Regions from separate parts of the Desulfovulcanus ferrireducens genome, predicted to be linked through region 3. Evidence: riboswitches for the same ligand, from Rfam matches in the RefSeq annotation. Region 3 holds a riboswitch; each other region holds the start of a gene.
The links. A riboswitch is a leader RNA that binds a small molecule or an ion and turns the genes downstream of it on or off. The one in region 3 is predicted to bind cobalamin.
Positions count from the first base shown of each region.

Region 1: linked by a shared signal. The riboswitch ahead of KFV02_RS06320 (hypothetical protein) and the one ahead of metE (5-methyltetrahydropteroyltriglutamate--homocysteine S-methyltransferase) in region 3 are both predicted to bind cobalamin.
Region 2: linked by a shared signal. The riboswitch ahead of KFV02_RS09055 (anaerobic ribonucleoside-triphosphate reductase activating protein) and the one ahead of metE (5-methyltetrahydropteroyltriglutamate--homocysteine S-methyltransferase) in region 3 are both predicted to bind cobalamin.

Region 1 covers NZ_JAGUQP010000014.1:20,106-26,637, reverse strand. The annotation lists gene KFV02_RS06330 (mechanosensitive ion channel family protein) at 1-408, shown strand, start outside; gene KFV02_RS06325 (EamA family transporter) at 497-1,351, shown strand; cobalamin riboswitch at 1,511-1,705, shown strand; gene KFV02_RS06320 (hypothetical protein) at 1,670-1,903, shown strand; gene KFV02_RS06315 (sirohydrochlorin cobaltochelatase) at 1,938-2,825, shown strand; gene cobI (precorrin-2 C(20)-methyltransferase) at 2,870-3,646, shown strand; gene cbiD (cobalt-precorrin-5B (C(1))-methyltransferase CbiD) at 3,810-4,865, shown strand; gene cbiE (precorrin-6y C5,15-methyltransferase (decarboxylating) subunit CbiE) at 4,884-5,534, shown strand; gene KFV02_RS06295 (cobalt-precorrin 5A hydrolase) at 5,515-6,294, shown strand; gene cobJ (precorrin-3B C(17)-methyltransferase) at 6,249-6,532, shown strand, end outside.
Region 2 covers NZ_JAGUQP010000025.1:1,836-8,367, reverse strand. The annotation lists gene KFV02_RS09070 (valine--tRNA ligase) at 1-780, shown strand, start outside; gene cobA (uroporphyrinogen-III C-methyltransferase) at 796-2,325, shown strand; gene purN (phosphoribosylglycinamide formyltransferase) at 2,415-3,095, shown strand; cobalamin riboswitch at 3,212-3,535, shown strand; gene KFV02_RS09055 (anaerobic ribonucleoside-triphosphate reductase activating protein) at 3,530-4,264, shown strand; partial or broken gene KFV02_RS09050 (four helix bundle protein) at 4,327-4,653, shown strand; gene KFV02_RS09045 (ribonucleoside triphosphate reductase) at 4,690-6,532, shown strand, end outside.
Region 3 covers NZ_JAGUQP010000046.1:601-6,833, forward strand. The annotation lists tRNA gene KFV02_RS11120 (tRNA-Pro) at 32-108, shown strand; gene KFV02_RS11125 (GAK system CofD-like protein) at 667-1,887, opposite strand; gene infA (translation initiation factor IF-1) at 2,002-2,220, shown strand; gene KFV02_RS11135 (PHP domain-containing protein) at 2,452-3,312, shown strand; cobalamin riboswitch at 3,407-3,576, shown strand; gene metE (5-methyltetrahydropteroyltriglutamate--homocysteine S-methyltransferase) at 3,773-6,079, shown strand.

The DNA.
Region 1 (6,532 bases), on a different contig from region 3:
TTTCTGGACGACGAGCTCATGGAGCGTTTATCAAAAATAGATATTCTCAAAAGTTATCTGGAGCAAAAAAGGATAGAAATCGAGGAGCACAATAAAAATGTAGGAGCCAGTCCGGAATCAGTGCTCAATGGCCGGCGCCTGACAAACCTGGGTACCTTGCGGGCCTATATCCTGGCTTATCTTAAGTCCCATCCCAATATCAGACAAGACCTGACCCTGATCGTGCGTCATCTACAGCCTACGGCGGATAAAGGTCTGCCACTGGAGATTTACTGCTTTGTGAATGATACAAATTGGGCCAATTACGAGGCTATTCAGGCCGATATTTTTGACCATATCCTGGCTGCCTTGCCAGAATTTCATTTGAGGGCCTATCAGCGCAACGCCCTGGTAGATCGCAGGATATAAACCAGGCTTGTTCATAATGTGTCCTTCACGTGAATAACTTTATTAAATACCCTCACCTGGGCCCGAAACCTGCATACTAACCGAACTGATGTGGATTGTTCTCTCTTTGTTTACCGCCCTTTGCGAGGCCATTAAAGATGGCCTCTGCAAAAAGGGACTACAGGGTAATAATTTTCTGGTCATTGCCTGGGCATGGAAGGCCTTTTCCCTGCCGTTTCTCCTTCCTTTAAGTTTCATAACCCCTGTCCCTGAATATTTAAGTCTGCGTTTTTTGGGGATCCTGGCCCTTGGAGGCGGATTAAATATCCTGGCCACGATCCTGTATATCCGGGCCATCCAAGCCTCTGACCTATCCCTGACCCTGCCTCTCCTTAGTTTTACGCCGATTTTTTTGCTCTTTACTTCTCCGCTCATGGTCGGCGACAAGCCAGAACCTACTGGTTTTTTGGGCGTGTTTCTGATTTTTCTGGGTTCATATATTTTAGGCAGCTCAAAACCTGGCTTTTGGGGGCCCATCAAGGGACTGTTTTCAGAAAAAGGCCCCAGGCTTATGCTTTGTGTAGCCCTTATCTGGAGCATCGCCGCCAATGTGGATAAAATGGGCATAAGGGAGACATCCCCTTTTTTCTGGGCCTTTTGCGTTCAAGCATTTATTGCTTCCGGCCTGACCTTGCTTTTATTCAAACAGCAAAAAAGTATTTCCCTTGGCTCCAGAAAAAACATCTTTTTGCTGAGCCTAATCGGACTATTTACAGCAATGGGGCTCATTTCCCAAATGTCAGCAGTAAACATCGGCTTGGTACCTTATGTAATAGCCATCAAGCGATTAAGCATTGTTTTCGGGGTGATTATTGGTGCACTAGTCTTTAAGGAAAAGGATTTAAAGCTAAGGCTTTGCGGGGCCATGATCATGCTGGCAGGAGTTTTCCTGATGACGGCCTGATTCAATTTCGTTTAGCTTGGATGGACTGAACCGCCTCAACTTCCAGACTCCCACCACCCCACTCACCCACTCTCCCACTCAACCACTCAACCACTCGACTACTCGACCACTCAACTAATTCCCTTGCTTTCCTCTGCGTCCTGAGCTAAAAAAATGTCACTGTTCATTTTATCTTTTGGTGCTTGTAAAGCTTAATAGGGAATCCCGTGAAAATCGGGAGCGGTCCCGCCGCCGTGATTCCCACAAAAGTCAGTCTCCGTGTGCGCCACTGTCCTATTTTGAGTTCTCAAAATGGATGGGAAGGCCGAGGCTGATGGGATGAGCCGGAAGACCTGCCAAAAGATATCCTTTTCTCCTGAACAACGGGGGCTTTGTTCAGGAGGCCGGGTGTATGACTACCTGCTGGGAACGATCAAGCTCAAAGCTTCAGCTTCAAAACGAAGAAAAATTGATACCGGGCGCCCAAACTACATAAAATTTGAGTGCCCGGCTAAAAGAAGCTATAAGCTACCTAGCAGGCCTGTCGCATTTATCCCCATATACACCATTTAGTTATTAGCCCCAAAAAAATTTTGGGAGGTTTATTATGCGTAATTTTTTGGGATTGCGGGTTTTACCCGTTGTGGTGGGACTTTTTTTCTTACTTACCTTGGCAAGTGATGTCCTTGCTCATGGCCATAAGCAAGAGAAAAAAATAGGTATTTTATTGGTGGCTTTCGGCACGACTTATACGCAGGCTCAAAAAGCCTTCACCAATATAGAAAAAAAAGTGCGTCAGGCCTTTCCGGGCATACCTGTGTACTGGGCCTATACGTCAAAGATTATCCGCCATAAATTGGCTAAGAAAGGGCAAAAACTCCTTTCTCCGGCCCAGGCCCTGGCCAAAATGATGGATGAAGGCTTTACCCATGTGGCTGTGCAATCATTGCACACTATTCCAGGCGCGGAATATGATTATCTGGTCCAGGTGGCACAAAGCTTTTCAGGTCTGCCCAAGGGCATACAAAAAATCCTGGTAGGTCATCCGTTATTGGCAACACACGAAGATTTTCAAAAAACAGTTCAGGCCTTGCTCAAAAACATCCCGGCACAAAGAAAACAGGAAGAGGCAGTTCTTTACATGGGGCATGGGTCGTACCATTCGGCCAATGCCTGTTATCCGGCCCTGCAATATTACTTGTGGCAAAAGGACAAAAATATTTTCGTGGGCACTGTAGAAGGTGCGCCATCCCTTGAGGATACTGTCAAGGAACTAAAAAGCCGCGGAATAAAAAAGGCGTATCTCCTTCCGTTTATGTCTGTGGCTGGTGACCATGCCCGCAACGATATGGCCGGAGATGAACCAGACTCCTGGAAATCAGTGCTCACTGCACAAGGAATAGAATGTATACCGGTACTTAAAGGCACGGCTGAATATGATCAGATTGTAGATATCTGGGTCGAACACTTAAAAACTGTAGTGGACCAACTTTAAAGTACGAAAGGGGGTTACCCCGCATCTACAGGACGTATCAGTTTATGCATCGATATGTTACTTATCCTGAGAAAGGACATTTTTATGCCCTGGGTGTTGGCCCGGGTGCGCCAGACCTTTTGACTATCAGGGCTGTGAACATGATTAAAGGGGCAGATGTGATCATCTGCCCCTGTTCAGCCCGTTCTAAAACCAGCCTCGCTTTAGAGGCGATCAAGCCATGGCTTGATCGCCAGGAAATAGTCGAGCATGTCTATCCTATGGATAGGGATGAACAAAAGACATGGACGTCATGGGAGAAAATGGCCTCGTTGGTTGTTAAACGATGCAATCAAAACCAAATAGTGGTGCAGGTCACACTTGGTGATCCGCTGGTCTATAGCACCAGTTGCTATCTTCTGCACCTTTTATCCAAAAGAATGCATCGCTCGATGATCCATGTGGTGCCCGGCATCACTGCATTTCAGGCCGTGAGTGCAAAGCTTGGTTATCCTCTGACCATGCAGGAAGATAGACTTTTGCTCGTTCCTGGCACAGACATGCAGGAAGTGGAGAAATGCCTTACCAGATGTGAAACACTGGTGTTATATAAGGTGGGCAAGAAAATTTCCGAGCTTTACGCTCTTCTTAAAAAACATGGATTGGAACATAGGGCCAAAATGGTCTGTTATGTAGAACAGGAAGATAAAGAGTTTGTCTGTGAAGACCTGGCCCAGGCCTTGAAATCCATGCCCGGCTACCTGGCCACAGTGATTGTGAATATTGGAAGAAGAAAGTGGAATAACCATAAAAGAGCCTGTGACCACACCTTTTCAACTTAATCCCCATGGTTTATTCCAGTCCTGATTTCTTTCATGCTGGTCATGCTGGTACAAAGACTTTCAATCAGCGGTTAAAATAGGGTGTGTCCACTGGCTCAAAAGAGAAGAGGTGAAAAGACGAAGGAGCTAAAAGGTTAAGAGGAAAAGAGGTCTGGAAGAAGGTATGCCGGTAAAGAGCAAGTTAAAAACAGGCCTGAGCACTGGCACGTGTGCAGCTGCCGCGGCCAAGGCTGCAGTTTTACTACTTAGCGGCAGCGTGGACAAAGATGAAGTTCAGGCAGTTGAAATTACCCTGCCCACGGGCAAAAAAATCAAGGTCCCTATTAAAGGGTGGAGCAAGCAGGATAATTTGGCCTGCGCCTGGGTAGAAAAGGATGCCGGCGATGACCCGGACGTAACTCACGGTCTGGAGGTTCATGTACAGGCAAGATTTAACAGCGAAGGCAATAGAATTGAGTTCGTCCGCGGCAAAGGTTTAGGCGTAGTGACCAGACCAGGCCTGCCAGTACCAGTGGGTGAGCCAGCCATAAATCCCGTTCCAAGACAGATGATCATCCAGGCCATCAGGGAAGTAACTGCTTTAGGTGTGCAAATAAAAATCTCCATTCCCTGCGGCGAAGAAGTTGCTCACAAGACCTTTAATCCCCGTTTAGGCATTAAGGGTGGCATCTCGATTTTGGGCACCACTGGTGTGGTCAGACCCTATTCCGTAGCGGCCATTAAAGAAACCATAGGCTTAAATATAAATATGGTTTGGGAAATGGGCTACAGGGAACTGGTCCTGGTGCCGGGAAATATCGGGAACAGGGCTGCAACGAGCCTTGGGTTTAATGCGGATATAGTTGTTGAGGTAAGTAATGAATGGGCCTATGCTCTGGACAAGCTCAAAAACTATGACTTTAGAAAAGTAACTATCCTCGGCCATGCTGGAAAACTTTTAAAATTTATAAACGGCCACTTTCAGACTCATAGCCAAAATTCTCCTTCAGCAGTGCCCATATTTCTAGCCGCAGTAAAACAGGTACTGGGCATCAAACTTACAGATGTGACTACCGTGGAAGGAGGATTTTCCTGTCTGGCAGCCAAAGAGCGACAGGTTATTGGCAACCACCTGGCCAAGCAGGTATTCGAAAAGGTACAGCAAAGGCTAAGTACTGTTCCTCTCTTACAAGTTGTTTTAATCAACCTAAAAGGTGAAATTTTAGGCAAGAACCTTTGATATCGTCCAAGTCGCATCATGATCAACAAGCTCAATAAACCCAAAATCTCTATTATTGGCTGCGGACCGGGGGACAAAGATTTTCTAACTTTGGCCGCGCTAAAAGAAGTGGAGAAAGCAGATATTCTGGTTGGTGCTCCCAGGCTACTTGAGCTTTTTCCAGAGTTTAAAGGCCGGCTATTTTCTTTAGGTGCGGACATAGACCAAGCCCTTGAGTTCATAGAGACCAGTTTTAAAGACCAAAAGATAGCCGTGCTCGTCAGTGGCGACCCCGGCTGTTTTAGTTTTAGCCAGAAGGTTGTGCACAAATTTGGCCCGGAAAATTGCCATCTAGTCCCGGGAATTAGCTCGGTGCAACTTGCCCTCTCTCGGCTTAAGCTCGAGTGGACAAAAGCGAAGATCGTCAGTGTACACGGCCGCGAACCTGAATTTGAGGCCAGCGAACTTTTATCTTATCCAGTAGTTGTTATTTTATTGGGCAGAGATTTAACCTGGTTTAAAGCATTATGGCCAAAGCTTAATAAAAATTTTGAGGTATATTTGGTGCAAAATTTAAGTCTTGAAAACGAAAGGCTGGACAAGCTCAGCCAAGAGGCTGATTTGAATCAATCCATAAACGGCCAAGCCATGTTAATCCTGGAGGCTAAAAGTGAACCTGGCCTTGGTTAGTCTGTCTCTTCCCGGGGCCTACCTGGCAAAAAAACTGGCTGCGGAAATAGATGGAGAAATCTTTGTCCATCAAAAATGGACCCGGGAGACTCAGAGCCTTCGCTGTAGCTATTTTGAGCGCATTTTTGACCTTTCTGGCGATATTTTTCAAAATTTCAAAAAAATCGTCTATTTTGCCCCCTGTGGGGTAGTGGTGCGGGCCATTGCGCCTTTTCTGAAAAATAAACTGGACGACCCAGCCGTGGTAGTTGTGGATGCAGGTGCCAGATATGCCATAAGCCTGCTTAGCGGTCATGAAGGAGGCGCAAATGCCCTGGCCTGCCAGGTGGCCAACATATTAGGCGCTGAACCGATAATTACCACCACGACCGAGGCCGTTAAGGACGTCATAGCCGGTATCGGGTGCAGAAAAGGGGTACAGGCCGAGGAGATTATTACCTGCTTGCACATGGCCTTAAATAAAGTAGGCAAAAAACTGGATGCAGTGCGTATGCTATCGTCGGTTGACTTGAAAAAGAACGAGAGCGGCCTTATTTTGGCGGCCCAAAAATTAAATTTACCGCTCAGGTTTATTCCGGCCGAGGAAATAAAAAAAACCAACTTCAAATTTAACACGTCTGAGTTTGTCCAGCAAAAAATAGGACTACCTGGTGTTGCCGAGCCTGCTGCTCTTTTGGCCGGAACGCGAACCAGGTTGATACTGGAGAAGACCATATGCAACAGAGTGACCATTGCCCTGGCCCAGGAAAACTTGCTGTAGTCGGCATAGGTCCGGGGCATAGATTAGACCGCACTTTCCGCTGTGAACAGACGATATTAAATAGCGATGTTGTGGTCGGGTACCCTCGCTACCTGGAACACATCAAGGATCTGCTACAGGGAAAGGAAGTTTATTCCTCTGCCATGACCAAGGAAGTTGAGCGCTGCCATCTGGCTGTAGATAAAGCTCTCGCAGGCTACCGGGTGGCCTTGATCTCTTCTGGTGATGCCGGGGTCTA
Region 2 (6,532 bases), on a different contig from region 3:
AAGGCTTTAGAAGCTTACCGGTTTAACGATGCAGCCGGGGTACTATATCAATTTGTCTGGCATGAGTTTTGTGACTGGTACCTGGAGATGATCAAGCCAGAGCTCTATGGTCAGGACGAAGAAGTCAAATCCCTGGCCAGGGGCTGTTTGAAACAGGTTTTAAGTGAAATTTTGGTTCTTTTACATCCCATTATTCCTTTTGTTACTCAGGAAGTATGGAGCTATATCCCTGGACAGGAAAATCCAAATTTGGCCCGGGAGCCATTTCCAGAGAGTCGGCCGGAATGTTTGCAGCCAGATGTGGTAGAGAGGATGGAGTTTTTACAACAAGTTGTAGTTAGTGTGCGAAACATTCGTTCGGAGCTTGGTATTGGACCTTCGCAGAAACTTAAACTTTATGTACGCGTCGAAGGAGAGGACAGAGACTTTTTGCTTGGCCAAAAAAGTTTAATTATGCATTTGGCCCGCTTGGAATCGATGCAGGCCGAACCTGATTTGACTCCGCCGCCTGGTGCAGCTTCTAATGTGGTTAAGGGGCATGAGCTCTATGTGCCGGTCAAAGACCTGGTGGATATAGAAAGTGAACTTGCAAGGCTTGATAAGGAACTAAAGAAAATCAACAAGGAGCTGGAATTTGTCAGCCGCAAACTGTCCAACGAGGGATTTGTGAACAAGGCCCCAGCTCATGTGGTGGACAAAGAAAAGCGTAAACTGAATGAATTTGAGGAAAAAAAAGTAAAGCTAGAAAAATTAAGAGAGCGGCTTGCTGGACTGAAATAGGAGGCACATTAAGCGATGTCTAAAGTCTATTTATTGGGAGCAGGGCCTGGCGATCCTGGGCTTTTGACCATAAAGGCCAAAAATATCTTGGAAAAGGCTGACGTTGTTGTTTACGACTATCTGGCTAATAAGGAGTTTTTAAAGTTTTGCCGCAAGGATGCAGAAATTATCTATGTAGGCAAGAAAGGCGGAGATCACACCCTGCCCCAGGACAAGATTAATGATTTGTTGGTGGACAGGGCCAAAAAGGGGCTGGTTGTGGCCAGGCTCAAAGGCGGCGATCCCTATGTTTTTGGTCGGGGCGGGGAAGAGGCAGAGGAGCTTATCGAAGCAGGTCTTGATTTTGAAGTGGTTCCGGGGGTGACTTCGGCTGTGGCCGCGCCGGCTTATGCTGGTATTCCCTTGACCCATAGAAGGTATGCCTCTTCAGTATCGTTTATCACTGGTCACGAAGACCCGGACAAGCCCGAGAGCGCTCATAATTGGCAGGCCCTGGCCTCTGGAACAAGTACCCTGGTCTTTTTTATGGGCGTGAAAAATCTGGAATATATTAGTACCAACCTTATCCAGGCTGGCATGCGTCCGGATATGCCGGCAAGCCTCATCCATTGGGGAACAACCTGTCGCCAAAGAACACTGGTGTCCACTATTGCTGAAATAGCTGACCAGGCCAGAGCGAAGGGGTTTAGACCTCCATCTCTTTTGGTGGTCGGGGAAGTGGTTAAATTAAAAGATAAGCTGGATTGGTTCGAAAAGCTGCCACTTTTGGGTAAAGGCGTGGTTGTGACTCGGGCCAGGGAACAAGCCAGCGTCTTGGTAAGCAAGCTGGAAGCACTTGGCGCATGCTGTTATGAGTTCCCAACCATCAAGATCAAGCCTCTGGATGATTACTCTCATTTAAGAGAGGCCATCACAAATCTGGATTTTTACCAATGGATTGTTTTTACCTCTGTCAATGGGGTCAAATTCTTCTGGCAACAGCTGAGAAGCATGGGCTATGATGCCCGCGCTCTCGGGCTGACGCAGGTGGCAGCAATTGGGCCGGCCACGGCTTCTGCTTTGAGAGAAAGGGGGATTTTTGCTGACTTTATTCCTGATAAATACGTGGCGGAATCCGTGGTGGAAGGGCTTTTAAAAATGGGGATCAAGGGCAAAAAAGTGCTCATTCCCAGGGCCAAGAAGGCACGGGAGGTCCTACCGGAAAACCTGAGACGTGCCGGGGCAGAGGTAGATATTTTACCTGTTTACGAAACAGTATTAAGCCAGGAAAGCGACGCTAACGCTGATGTCCTCTTAGAGCAGATTAATGAAGGAAAAATTCAATATATTACCTTTACCAGTTCTTCTACTGTTGAGAATTTCTTTAGTCTCCTCGATGCTGAGAAACTTAAACCTTATGTATCTGCCGCAGAAGGCGGAAACGGTATAAAATTGGCCTGCATAGGTCCTATTACGGCTAGAACATTACAGAAGTATGGTTTTGATGCCCATATTCAGCCAGAAGAATTTACTATAGATGGCTTGGTGAAAGCTATAGTTGAATAGTTGAGTAGGTAAGTAGTTGAGTGGTTTAGTTGTTTTGTATTATTAAGAGAATAAATTAACTTAACCACTCAAACAAAAAAGGAGGATCAATGGCCTTACCCATAGCTGTTTTAATCTCAGGAAGCGGGTCGAATCTGCAATCCATAATTGATAAAATAGAACAGAAAGTGCTTCATGCCGAAATCAAGGTGGTTATCAGCAATAAACCCGATGCCTACGGACTAACAAGAGCCAAAAAGCATAATTTGCGCACGGAAGTTATCGAGCATCAAAATTTTTCTTCCCGCGAGGACTTTGATCAGGCCATGGTCCGGGTTATCAAGGAAGCAGGTGCAGAAGCGGTAATTCTGGCCGGATTTATGCGGATATTGACTCCTGCGTTCATTCAGGCCTTTCCCAATAAAATTTTAAATATACATCCTGCAATTTTACCCAGTTTTCCAGGCGTGCGTGTCCAGGCCCAGGCAGCTGATTATGGGGTGCGTTTTTCCGGGTGTACAGTGCATTTTGTGGACGAGAAAATGGATAATGGTCCGATTATTATCCAGGCTGTTGTGCCGGCCTATGTCAGCGATGATGGCCAGAGCCTCGGGCAGCGTATCTTGAATTGGGAGCATCGGATTTACCCTCAGGCTATTGAGTGGCTGGCCCAGGGAAGGCTTAAGATTGTGGGCAGAAAAGTGGAAGTGAGGGATTGCCCTCCGGTTTTTGTGCAAGCGGATGAAACAGCACCAGCCTTTGTCAATCCAGGACTGGAGCCGGGTTTTTAGTCACGCCAGACCAGGGATTTTGGGTTTAATTTAAAAAGTCTCGCCCTCTAATTAGTCGAATTATTTATTTTTTTATTTTTTCTTGTATCCTGCCTCTGGTGGGATTATAATTTCTGCCGCCATGATTTACTCCAGGTGGCCGCGCGGCCTTAATAGGGAACTCCGGTGAGAGTCCGGGGCGGTCCCGCCGCTGTAATTCCCGTGAAGGTTTTCTCCAGGTCATGACCACTGTCCTGCATTCCTGCTTAGGAGAAGTTAGGCAGATAGGATGTTGGGAAGTTAGGAAGATTGAAGAACACGGAAAAGGAGATGGGACTTTCGTTTATAAAAACCTATCTCCTAATCTTCTCAACTTCTGAACTTCTTTTTTTAAAAAAGGATGGGAAGGTCGGCAGAAAACCGGGAAGAGCCAGAAGACCTGCCTGGAGCTTGTCATGATTTTCTCTGCACGAGGATGCAGGGGAAATATTTATTTTATCCTCAAAATACTTAAGATTCTGAATTTTAAACCAAGGTACCCTAAATTTATTTTCGGAATGTCAGATAAGAATAACTCCTGCGTATCGCCCTGGGTGGCATTGCGCGGATATGAACCGTTAAGTTTATGTGACTGGCCGGGCAAGGTGACCGCGGTATTGTTTTTTGGTGGATGCAATCTGCGTTGCCCCACATGCCATAATGCCAGGCTTGCCTGGGAACCGCAAAGTTTACCCCAATTGGACCGGGGGATGGTTCTGGAAAGAATAGATCATGACAAAACCTGGTTGGATGGATTAGTGGTTAGTGGGGGGGAGCCAACTATCTTGGCGGGGCTTGAACAAGTCCTGACCACCTTAAGGGTATTTAATCTTCCGGTTAAGCTTGATACCAATGGTCTGCGGCCAGATGTGGTCAAGCTGGTCCTGGAAAAGGATTTGGTCCGGATGGTAGCCGTGGATGTCAAAGGCCCCTGGGGAAAATATCCCCAGCTGACTGGAAATAAGGTTAGCTCACAAAAAGCACAAAAATGTCTGGAAGCCATCTTTGATATGGCTAAAAAATGGCCGAACAGATTTATCTTTCGATGTACCAGGGTACCGAGTTTAACAGAAGATGATATGCATGAAGTTCAAACCTACCTGCCCAAAGGATTTGAATTGGTAGAGCAGACGTTCGTTAATGTTGAATGATTAATGTTGGATGTTTAATTAAAGAAGTGAAAGATAATATAATAGTTTAAAAGACATATAAATTTGCTTCAATGGTTATTGAATTATATAATTTTCTGGTAGATGATAAAAGAGAATATGTGATGTCTAAACAATTGTTAGAATGCGGAACATCAATTGGTGCAAATGTTAATGAAGCTCAGGTAGGATTTAGTAAAAAAGATTTTTTAGCGAAGATGTCTATTTCAGCTAAAGAAGCAAGAGAGACGCATTATTGGCTAAACTTATTAAAAGATAGTGGCTATATTGATCCTGATAAGCCGAAAGTAAAGCTCCTGTTTGATGAAATTGAGAGTATTATGAAAATTTTAACAAGCATAATAAAGACTGGACAACAGAATAAAAAATAATTCAACATTCAAAATTATCTGAAAGGAGATATATTTATGCCTAAACAAATCAAAAAGAGAGACGGCCGGCTGGAAACCTGGTCTGTAGATAGGATCGCCCAGGCTATTTTCAAGGCCTTAAAGGCCAGCGGGATTAAAGATCCTCTTTTGGCCAAAAGACTGGCCATGAAAGTGGAAAACAAGCTTGCAGATTTGGACATACCTGAGCAAGAGCAGGTCCAGGATATGGTGGAATTGGTCCTCATGGAGTCCAGGCTGTATCAGGCTGCTAAAAAATATATTTTATACCGGGAAAAGAGACGGGAGATTCGTAGCCAGAAAGAGGCCTTTTTAGATATCAAAGATACCATTGACAGCTACATGAACAAGTCTGATTGGCGGGTTAATGAGAATGCCAACATGGCCCACTCTTTTCAGGGGCTGATGCTGCATTTGTCCGGATCTGTGCAGGCCAGGTACGCCTTGGAAAAATATCCGGAAGAGATTCGTTTGGCCCATGAACATGGTTATTTTCATATCCATGACCTGTCTTTTGGCCTGGCTGGTTACTGTGCCGGATGGAGTTTGCGTGACCTTCTCCTGGAAGGGTTCAACCTGGAAGGACGGTGTTCTTCCGGTCCGGCCAAACATTTTGATTCTGCTTTGGGGCAGATGGTCAACTTTTTGGGCACTCTGCAAAATGAATGGGCCGGCGCACAGGCCTTTAATAATGTGGATACTTATCTCGCCCCCTTTGTCCGTTATGATGGCCTTGATTACCACCAGGTTAAGCAGGCCATGCAGAAATTTGTCTTTAACCTGAACACCACTTCCAGATGGGGGGGACAGAGCCCGTTCACCAATTTAACATTTGATCTGGTTCCACCTAAACATATTGCCAAAGAAGCAGTGATTATTGGTGGGAAGCTGCAAAATGAGACCTATGGGGATTTTGTCCCGGAAATGGAAATGATTAACAGGGCCTTTTTAGAGGTCATGCTGGAAGGTGATTACCATGGGCGCATCTTTTCTTTCCCCATTCCCACCTATAATGTGACGCCTGATTTCCCTTGGGAAAGTGAGGTCGGCGAACTGCTGCTCAAGCTTACAGCAAAATATGGTGTGCCTTATTTCCAGAATTTTATCAATTCAGACTTAAATCCCGAAGATGTGCGTTCCATGTGCTGCCGTTTGCAGATGGATTTAAGGGAGCTGAGGAAAAGAACCGGAGGTCTGTTTGGGGCGGGTGATTTGACCGGGTCTATTGGCGTAGTCACCTTGAACCTGCCTAAGCTGGCTTTTTTGGCTCAGGGTGAAGAGGACTTTTTAGATTTAATCGCTGAATATGCAGAGCTGGCAAAGGACTCTCTGGAATTTAAACGCAAGCTCATTTGCGATAACATGGAAAAAGGTCTTTTCCCCTTTTCTAGAAGGTACTTAAAAAATGGCCTTAAAGGTCATTTTAGTACTATTGGCTTGGTAGGCGGACACGAAGCCTGCATGAATCTGTTGGGCAAGGGTATTGAAACCGAGGCCGGCATGAGGCTGATGGAGAGGGTTCTTGAACATTTGCGTAACTTGACTGTAAAATTCCAGGAAGAAACCGGAAATCTATATAATCTTGAAGCAACCCCTGCGGAAGGAACAAGTTATCGCTTGGCCAAGATTGATAAGGCCCTTTACAATACTATCTATACTTCTGGAAATGGTGTGCCCTATTACACCAACTCCACAACTTTGCCTGTGGACATCACCAGGGACGTATTTTTTGCTCTGGAACACCAGAATAAACTTCAGCCTTTGTATACTGGCGGCACTGTTTTTCATACCTTCCTGGGTGAGGCTGTAACAGATACAGGTGCCTTAAGGAGCTTTATCCTCAAGGCATTATCCAAGACTA
Region 3 (6,233 bases):
AAGATTTAAATCTTCTATAATTGTTTATTGTCGGGATGTGGCGCAGTCTGGGAGCGCACTTGAATGGGGTTCAAGGGGTCGGAGGTTCAAATCCTCTCATCCCGACCAGCAAGACAGTAAAGGGGCAAATTAACCACGCTACAGGCAGGTATAATTTGTCCCTTTTTATTTTTTTCAGAGATAGTTCAATCATGCATGAGTTTGTGGTCAAACCCTACTCAGAGGGCAATTTTTCATAGTTTTTTCAATCCTGATTTCTTTCATGCTGGTCCAAAGATTTGGACCTAGCTATAGCTTGCTTGCGGACAGAGCATAATGGGATATTTAGGGTAAACAAATATTTTTTTAATTATAGCTGAGTTGAGCCATTTTCACTCAATGGGTGAGATTGCCACGGACAGCTTCGCTGCCCTCGCAATGACAATCTCGCCCCTGTCATTGCGAGTGGAACAAAGTGTAGCGAACCAATCTCAAAGTTTGAACTGCAAAAAAAATCGCTCAATTTAAACTGTCGATAGTTATGGTCAGTATCGCAAAATATTTACCCCATTCACTCTGATGCTCTGCTTTTCCGCAAGCTTCGCCAAGATGGCTTGTTCAAGCCGTTTGTAATGCATTTCAGAAACCAAGGCTTTCAATCAGCGGTTAAAATTTGGTCACAGACTCTTATGTTATTGAAAAAATAATCTCGCATAAACGGTCTACATCTAGGTAGGGGGCAGAGTCTTTAGTGACCAATGGATAACGGATAACCTTAATCCCCCAGGTGGATAGCTCCTCTCCCCGGATTCCTCCGGCATACCTGTTGGTATCGACATCCATCACTACAAAGTTTAACAACTTGCTTATGTTCAGGGAAGATTTATCCTTTCTCAAGTATTTCAATAAAATTTTGATCTGTTTCGAGAGGTTTATCCCCTGCAACTCCGGGTCAATTCCTGTGTTGGGAATAAATATTTTCGGGCAGGGGTTTTGACCTATAGCTTCACCAACTCCCTTGGGCAAAAGATTGGCAATTAGGCTGGTATAAAAACTACCCATAGGGTAGCAGATCAAATCTGCGTTTAATATCAAGTCCCTGGTTTTAGTATCAACTTGCACCTCAATAGGCAGAAGTGATGTGTTGTCTTCTACCAAATAGATATCATTAATTCTGGATTGGATCGCCTGCACCTCTTTACCTGTCAAAAGATGCTGGCCAACTATCTTTTGTCCGTTTTCCAGTTCAGCCGCCAGATGCAGGCTTCTGTTGACCACTGGCCGGACTACTCCCCTGGAGTTTACCAGGCGGGAAAATTCTTCAACTGCCCTGTCAATCTTCCGGTTACTCTTTAAGTAGAGCCCAGCAAGAACAAGATTGCCCAGGCTTGCCCTGTTGAAGTCAAAGTCCGCAGATAAATTTTGTTCAACTATGCGCAGGTAATCACAAATATTTTCGCGTATGGAGTGGGGGACTTTAAGGAAAAGATGACTACTCCCGTTTACTATATCACCCCAAATCATGCTCAAGTTTTTTTGAGGGAGATTGTTGGGAAAGCGATAAGAAAGCAGAGCCCGCACTTCAGGGATTCCAGGAACGCTTTTATCAGCTAGCGCCAAAAGTCTGTTGCGTAAATCCCCAACTGCGGGCATGCGTAGAGCATGCCTTAACCTGGCAGAGCTGCCACCTGAATCAAAGGGAGTGATAATGTGGATGGAGTTATGAGTGTATTGGATGAGCTTCTGGCTTAACGCCTTGAGAGCACTACCTCCACTAAAAAAAAGAATCTTCGGGCCATGGGGCGCGTTTGTTTGCAATCGCTCAATTTTGACCAGATCTGGCCGGATAACCTCTACGGTTTCATCAAGTCCGCCCTTACTCCATTTTATGGAAAGATTATTTTTCATAATATACTAAAGTCTGATTTTGGTTTATCTTGACATGTTCATAGCTTCAATTTATTAATTATAATTCATTTTAAATTTGTTAAACTAACTAATCAACCTTTGAAAGGAGTTTTTATGGCCAAAGAAGAAGCCATTGAGGTGGAAGGTGTTGTTGAAGAAGCACTGCCCAATGCCATGTTTAGAGTTAAATTGGATAATGGGCATGTGGTACTTGGGCATATTTCTGGCAAAATGCGTAAATACTATATTCGTATTTTGCCGGGAGACAGGGTCAAGGTTGAGCTTTCCCCTTACGATCTAACTAGGGGCAGGATTACGTATCGTTTCAAGTAGCAACTCATAGTCTGGAGTTTAAAACAAGCTAAAGTTAAAATAAATAGTTTTTTAAGACAAACGTAAGAAAAAAGACTGGCATTAAGACTAAAAGTATTCGTCTGTTTATCTATTGTATCTATTGATAACACCATGTTTTAATTGCCTCTGTCTTTGGCGGAACAATTTTTAAATTGAAATTTACAATTTTGATAAATTTGTTAATGTTTGAGTCTGTGCATATTTAACCACATGCCTGAAATAGATTTACATACCCATTCGACTGCCTCTGATGGTACCTTGACCCCCACCGAACTGGTTCGACTGGCTAAAAAACAAGGTTTGAAGGCCATTGCCCTTACTGACCACGATACAATCAGAGGGCTTGCCTCTGCCTTGCAGGCAGGAAAAGAACTAGGTCTAGAAGTCATCCCCGGCTGTGAATTAAGCGTGGATTATCCGGACGGGATTATGCATATCCTCGGTCTGTGGCTTAGGCCTGAAGCGGAGCAGCTGGATGCAGCTTTGAGGTCTTTGCAGGCCAAGCGGAATAAGCGCAACGAGCTGATGATTGCCAAGCTCCAAGACTTAGGCCTGGACATCACTTATGCAGAAGTCAAAGAATTGGCCGGGGGAGGAAGTGTGGGGCGTCCCCATCTGGCCCAGGTTTTGATGAAGAAAGGAATTGTTCCCTCTATACAGGAGGCTTTTAATAAGTACCTTGGCCCCCGGGGCAGTGCCTATGTGCCCAAGCAAAAGCTTACTCCTGAAGAAGCTATCTCTTTGCTTAAAAAGGAACAGGCTACCGTAATTTTGGCCCATCCCTTTTCTCTGAATTTGCATTTGCCTGCCTTGGAAAAGGAGCTTGTCCAGCTGAAAAAACTTGGTCTTGACGGAGTAGAAGTCTTGTATTCTGAACATACGCCGGATCAAACTGCTGCCTATTTATACCTCTGTCAGGAATTAGACCTTTTGGTCAGTGGCGGCTCGGATTTCCATGGCACGATCAAACCTCATATTGCCTTGGGAACAGGGAAAGGAAATCTGGACATTCCTTATTCCTTGCTGGAAAAGATAAAGACCAGAAGGCAGGAACAAGGGCTTTGGGTTTAAGAACACCGAAGCGTGTCAGGTATTTTTTTGCACTCCTACATTATCTTCCTTGACAGGAAAAACTTGTTCTCCTTATATTCCCTCTACTTTTAAACAGACATAAAACGCGCTCAGGAAACGGAACACGGTGCAAATCCGTGGCAGACGCGCTGCTGTGACCGGAAAATATTCTGGCTGGCGTATTCACTGGGGAAACCTGGGAAGGATACGCTAACTTAAGCCATTTCCGGAAGCCAGAAGACGTCCTGGGATGCGTCTATTTTCACCTCGCGGTTTGGGTGAAGAATAGAATGGGAGAAGGCCATGCAAATTTGCATGTGGCACTTGTGGATTATTGTCTTTTCTCCTGATTCTAAACAATTCTGACGCAAACCCGCCCGTGAGGGCGGGTTTTTTTATGGCTTTTTGTCAGGCCTGGCGCGTGCTTTATGTCTGCATCTAATTTTCAAAGGAGGAGTTTATGCTCACACATTCATTGGGATTTCCCCGCATTGGCCTGCATCGGGAGTTAAAAAAGGCAGTAGAAAGTTTTTGGAAAGGTGAAATTGACAAGGAGACTCTGTTTCAGAAGGCAAAGGAATTACGTCTTAACCACTGGCGTCTGCAGCATGATGCCGGTATTGACCTTCTGCCTGTTGGGGACTTTTCCTTTTATGACCACATTCTGGATATGACTGCAGCTTTAGGAGCAGTCCCAAAACGTTATAATTGGGAGGGCAGCGAAGTTGATCTGGACACTTATTTTGCCATGGCCCGTGGCACGGCAGGTGAAGATGGTGGGATTATTGCCATGGAAATGACCAAATGGTTTGACACTAATTACCACTATATTGTGCCTGAGTTTACACCCGAACAAACCTTTTCTCTGTCCAGCTCAAAGCTGTTCAATGAAATACGAGAGGCCAAAGAAGCAGGATTCAACAATATCAAGGCTGTTATTCCCGGCCCTTTGACGTATGTCTATCTGGGCAAGTCAAAGGACGACAACTTTGACCGGTGGGATCATCTTGATGCTATTGTCAATGTGTACGAAGAGATTATTGCGGGGGTGAGGAGGGAATTAACGTGGATTCAAATTGATGAACCCATCCTGGTGTTAGACCTGCCAGATCATGTCCGCGCCCGTTTCCAAAACGTTTATGAGCGGCTGGCCAAGGCAAAAGGAGAGGCCAGAATTATGCTGGCCACATATTTTGGAGATATTCTGGAGCACAAGGATATTGTCATGTCCCTGCCCATAGACGGACTACACCTGGATCTTGTTCGCTCCCCTTATCAACTCGGTCCCATTTTAGCTGAACTTCCCTCTTCTATGACCCTTTCCTTAGGGATTGTGGATGGCCGAAATATATGGCGGGTAGATATGGACAAGGGACTGCAGATGATAACAAAAGCCTGCACAGCTCTGGGTGCCGATAGGGTACTCCTTGGACCGTCATGTTCGTTGTTGCATGTGCCCATTGATCTGGAGGAGGAAAAAAAACTAAATCCCGAAATCAGGTCCTGGATGGCCTTTGCCAAACAAAAATGTTTTGAGTTGCGCGTTTTAGCTGATGCAATAGATAAAAAAGTTGTCCGGAATATTCTTGCTGAAAACAGGAAAATAATGGCCAGCAGACAAAATAGTCCCTTGGTCAAAAATGAACAAGTGCAAAGAGAACTGCGGGCCACTGACGAATATATGTTTAAACGTAGCGCTCCTTATTCTGAGCGCAGACAAAAGCAACGGGCACATCTAAATCTGCCCCTTTTACCAACCACAACCATCGGTTCTTTTCCTCAGACCGCTGAAATACGAAGCACACGCCGCAAGTTTAAAACAGGGCAGATGAGTCAGGAAGATTATGTTCGGGCCATGCAGGGTTTTATTCAGGATACGGTGGCCAGGCAGGAACAAATTGGCCTGGACGTGCTTGTGCATGGAGAGCCTGAACGAAACGATATGGTTGAATATTTTGGCGAGCAACTGGCGGGCTATTGTTTTACGGAAAATGGCTGGGTGCAGAGTTATGGCACACGTTGTGTTAAGCCCCCTATCATTTATGGGGATGTGTACCGTCCCAAAACCATGACTGTAGACTGGATCACCTATGCCCAATCACTGACTGCAAAACCCGTTAAAGGCATGCTCACCGGGCCCATAACTATGCTCTGCTGGAGCTTTGTCCGTGACGACCAACCACGCAGCCTGACCTGTAAGCAGATTGCCATGGCTATTCGCAAAGAAGTGCAGGATCTGGAAAAGGCCGGGGTTAAAATTATCCAGATTGACGAGCCAGCCCTGCGCGAGGGCCTGCCTTTAAAGCGTAAACATTGGCATGAATATCTGGACTGGGCCGTTAATTGTTTTCGTCTGGCCACGTCAGGAGTAAAAGAGGAAACCCAAATCCACACTCACATGTGTTATTGCGACTTTGAAGACATTATCGAGTGGATTGCAGCTATGGATGCTGATGTAATCAGCATTGAGGCCAGCCGCAGCCAGATGACACTTCTGGATACATTCAAGGAATTCAAGTACCCTAATGAAATAGGGCCGGGGATTTATGATATTCATAGCCCGCGCGTGCCTTCTGTGGAAGAAATGGTCTCTTTGCTTCGCCGGGCGCTTCAGGTAATTCCGGCAGAGCGCTTATGGGTAAACCCTGATTGCGGACTGAAAACTCGCGACTGGGCTGAGACCATGGCTTCCTTAAAAAATATGGTTGGGGCGGCCGGAATACTAAGAAAAGAATTCCAGGATATTGAAAGACTAAAAAGTGTGTAAATAAAATAAGGACAGGGTCAACTTAAATGAACCTGCCCAGTTATACCAGAATTCAGAGTGTTTTTTATATGAGATATCTCAACTTTCTCGTATGTTTACATCACCTGTTTTCAAATTTAAGAGATAAAGAAATAAGAATTTAGGCGTGACAGAC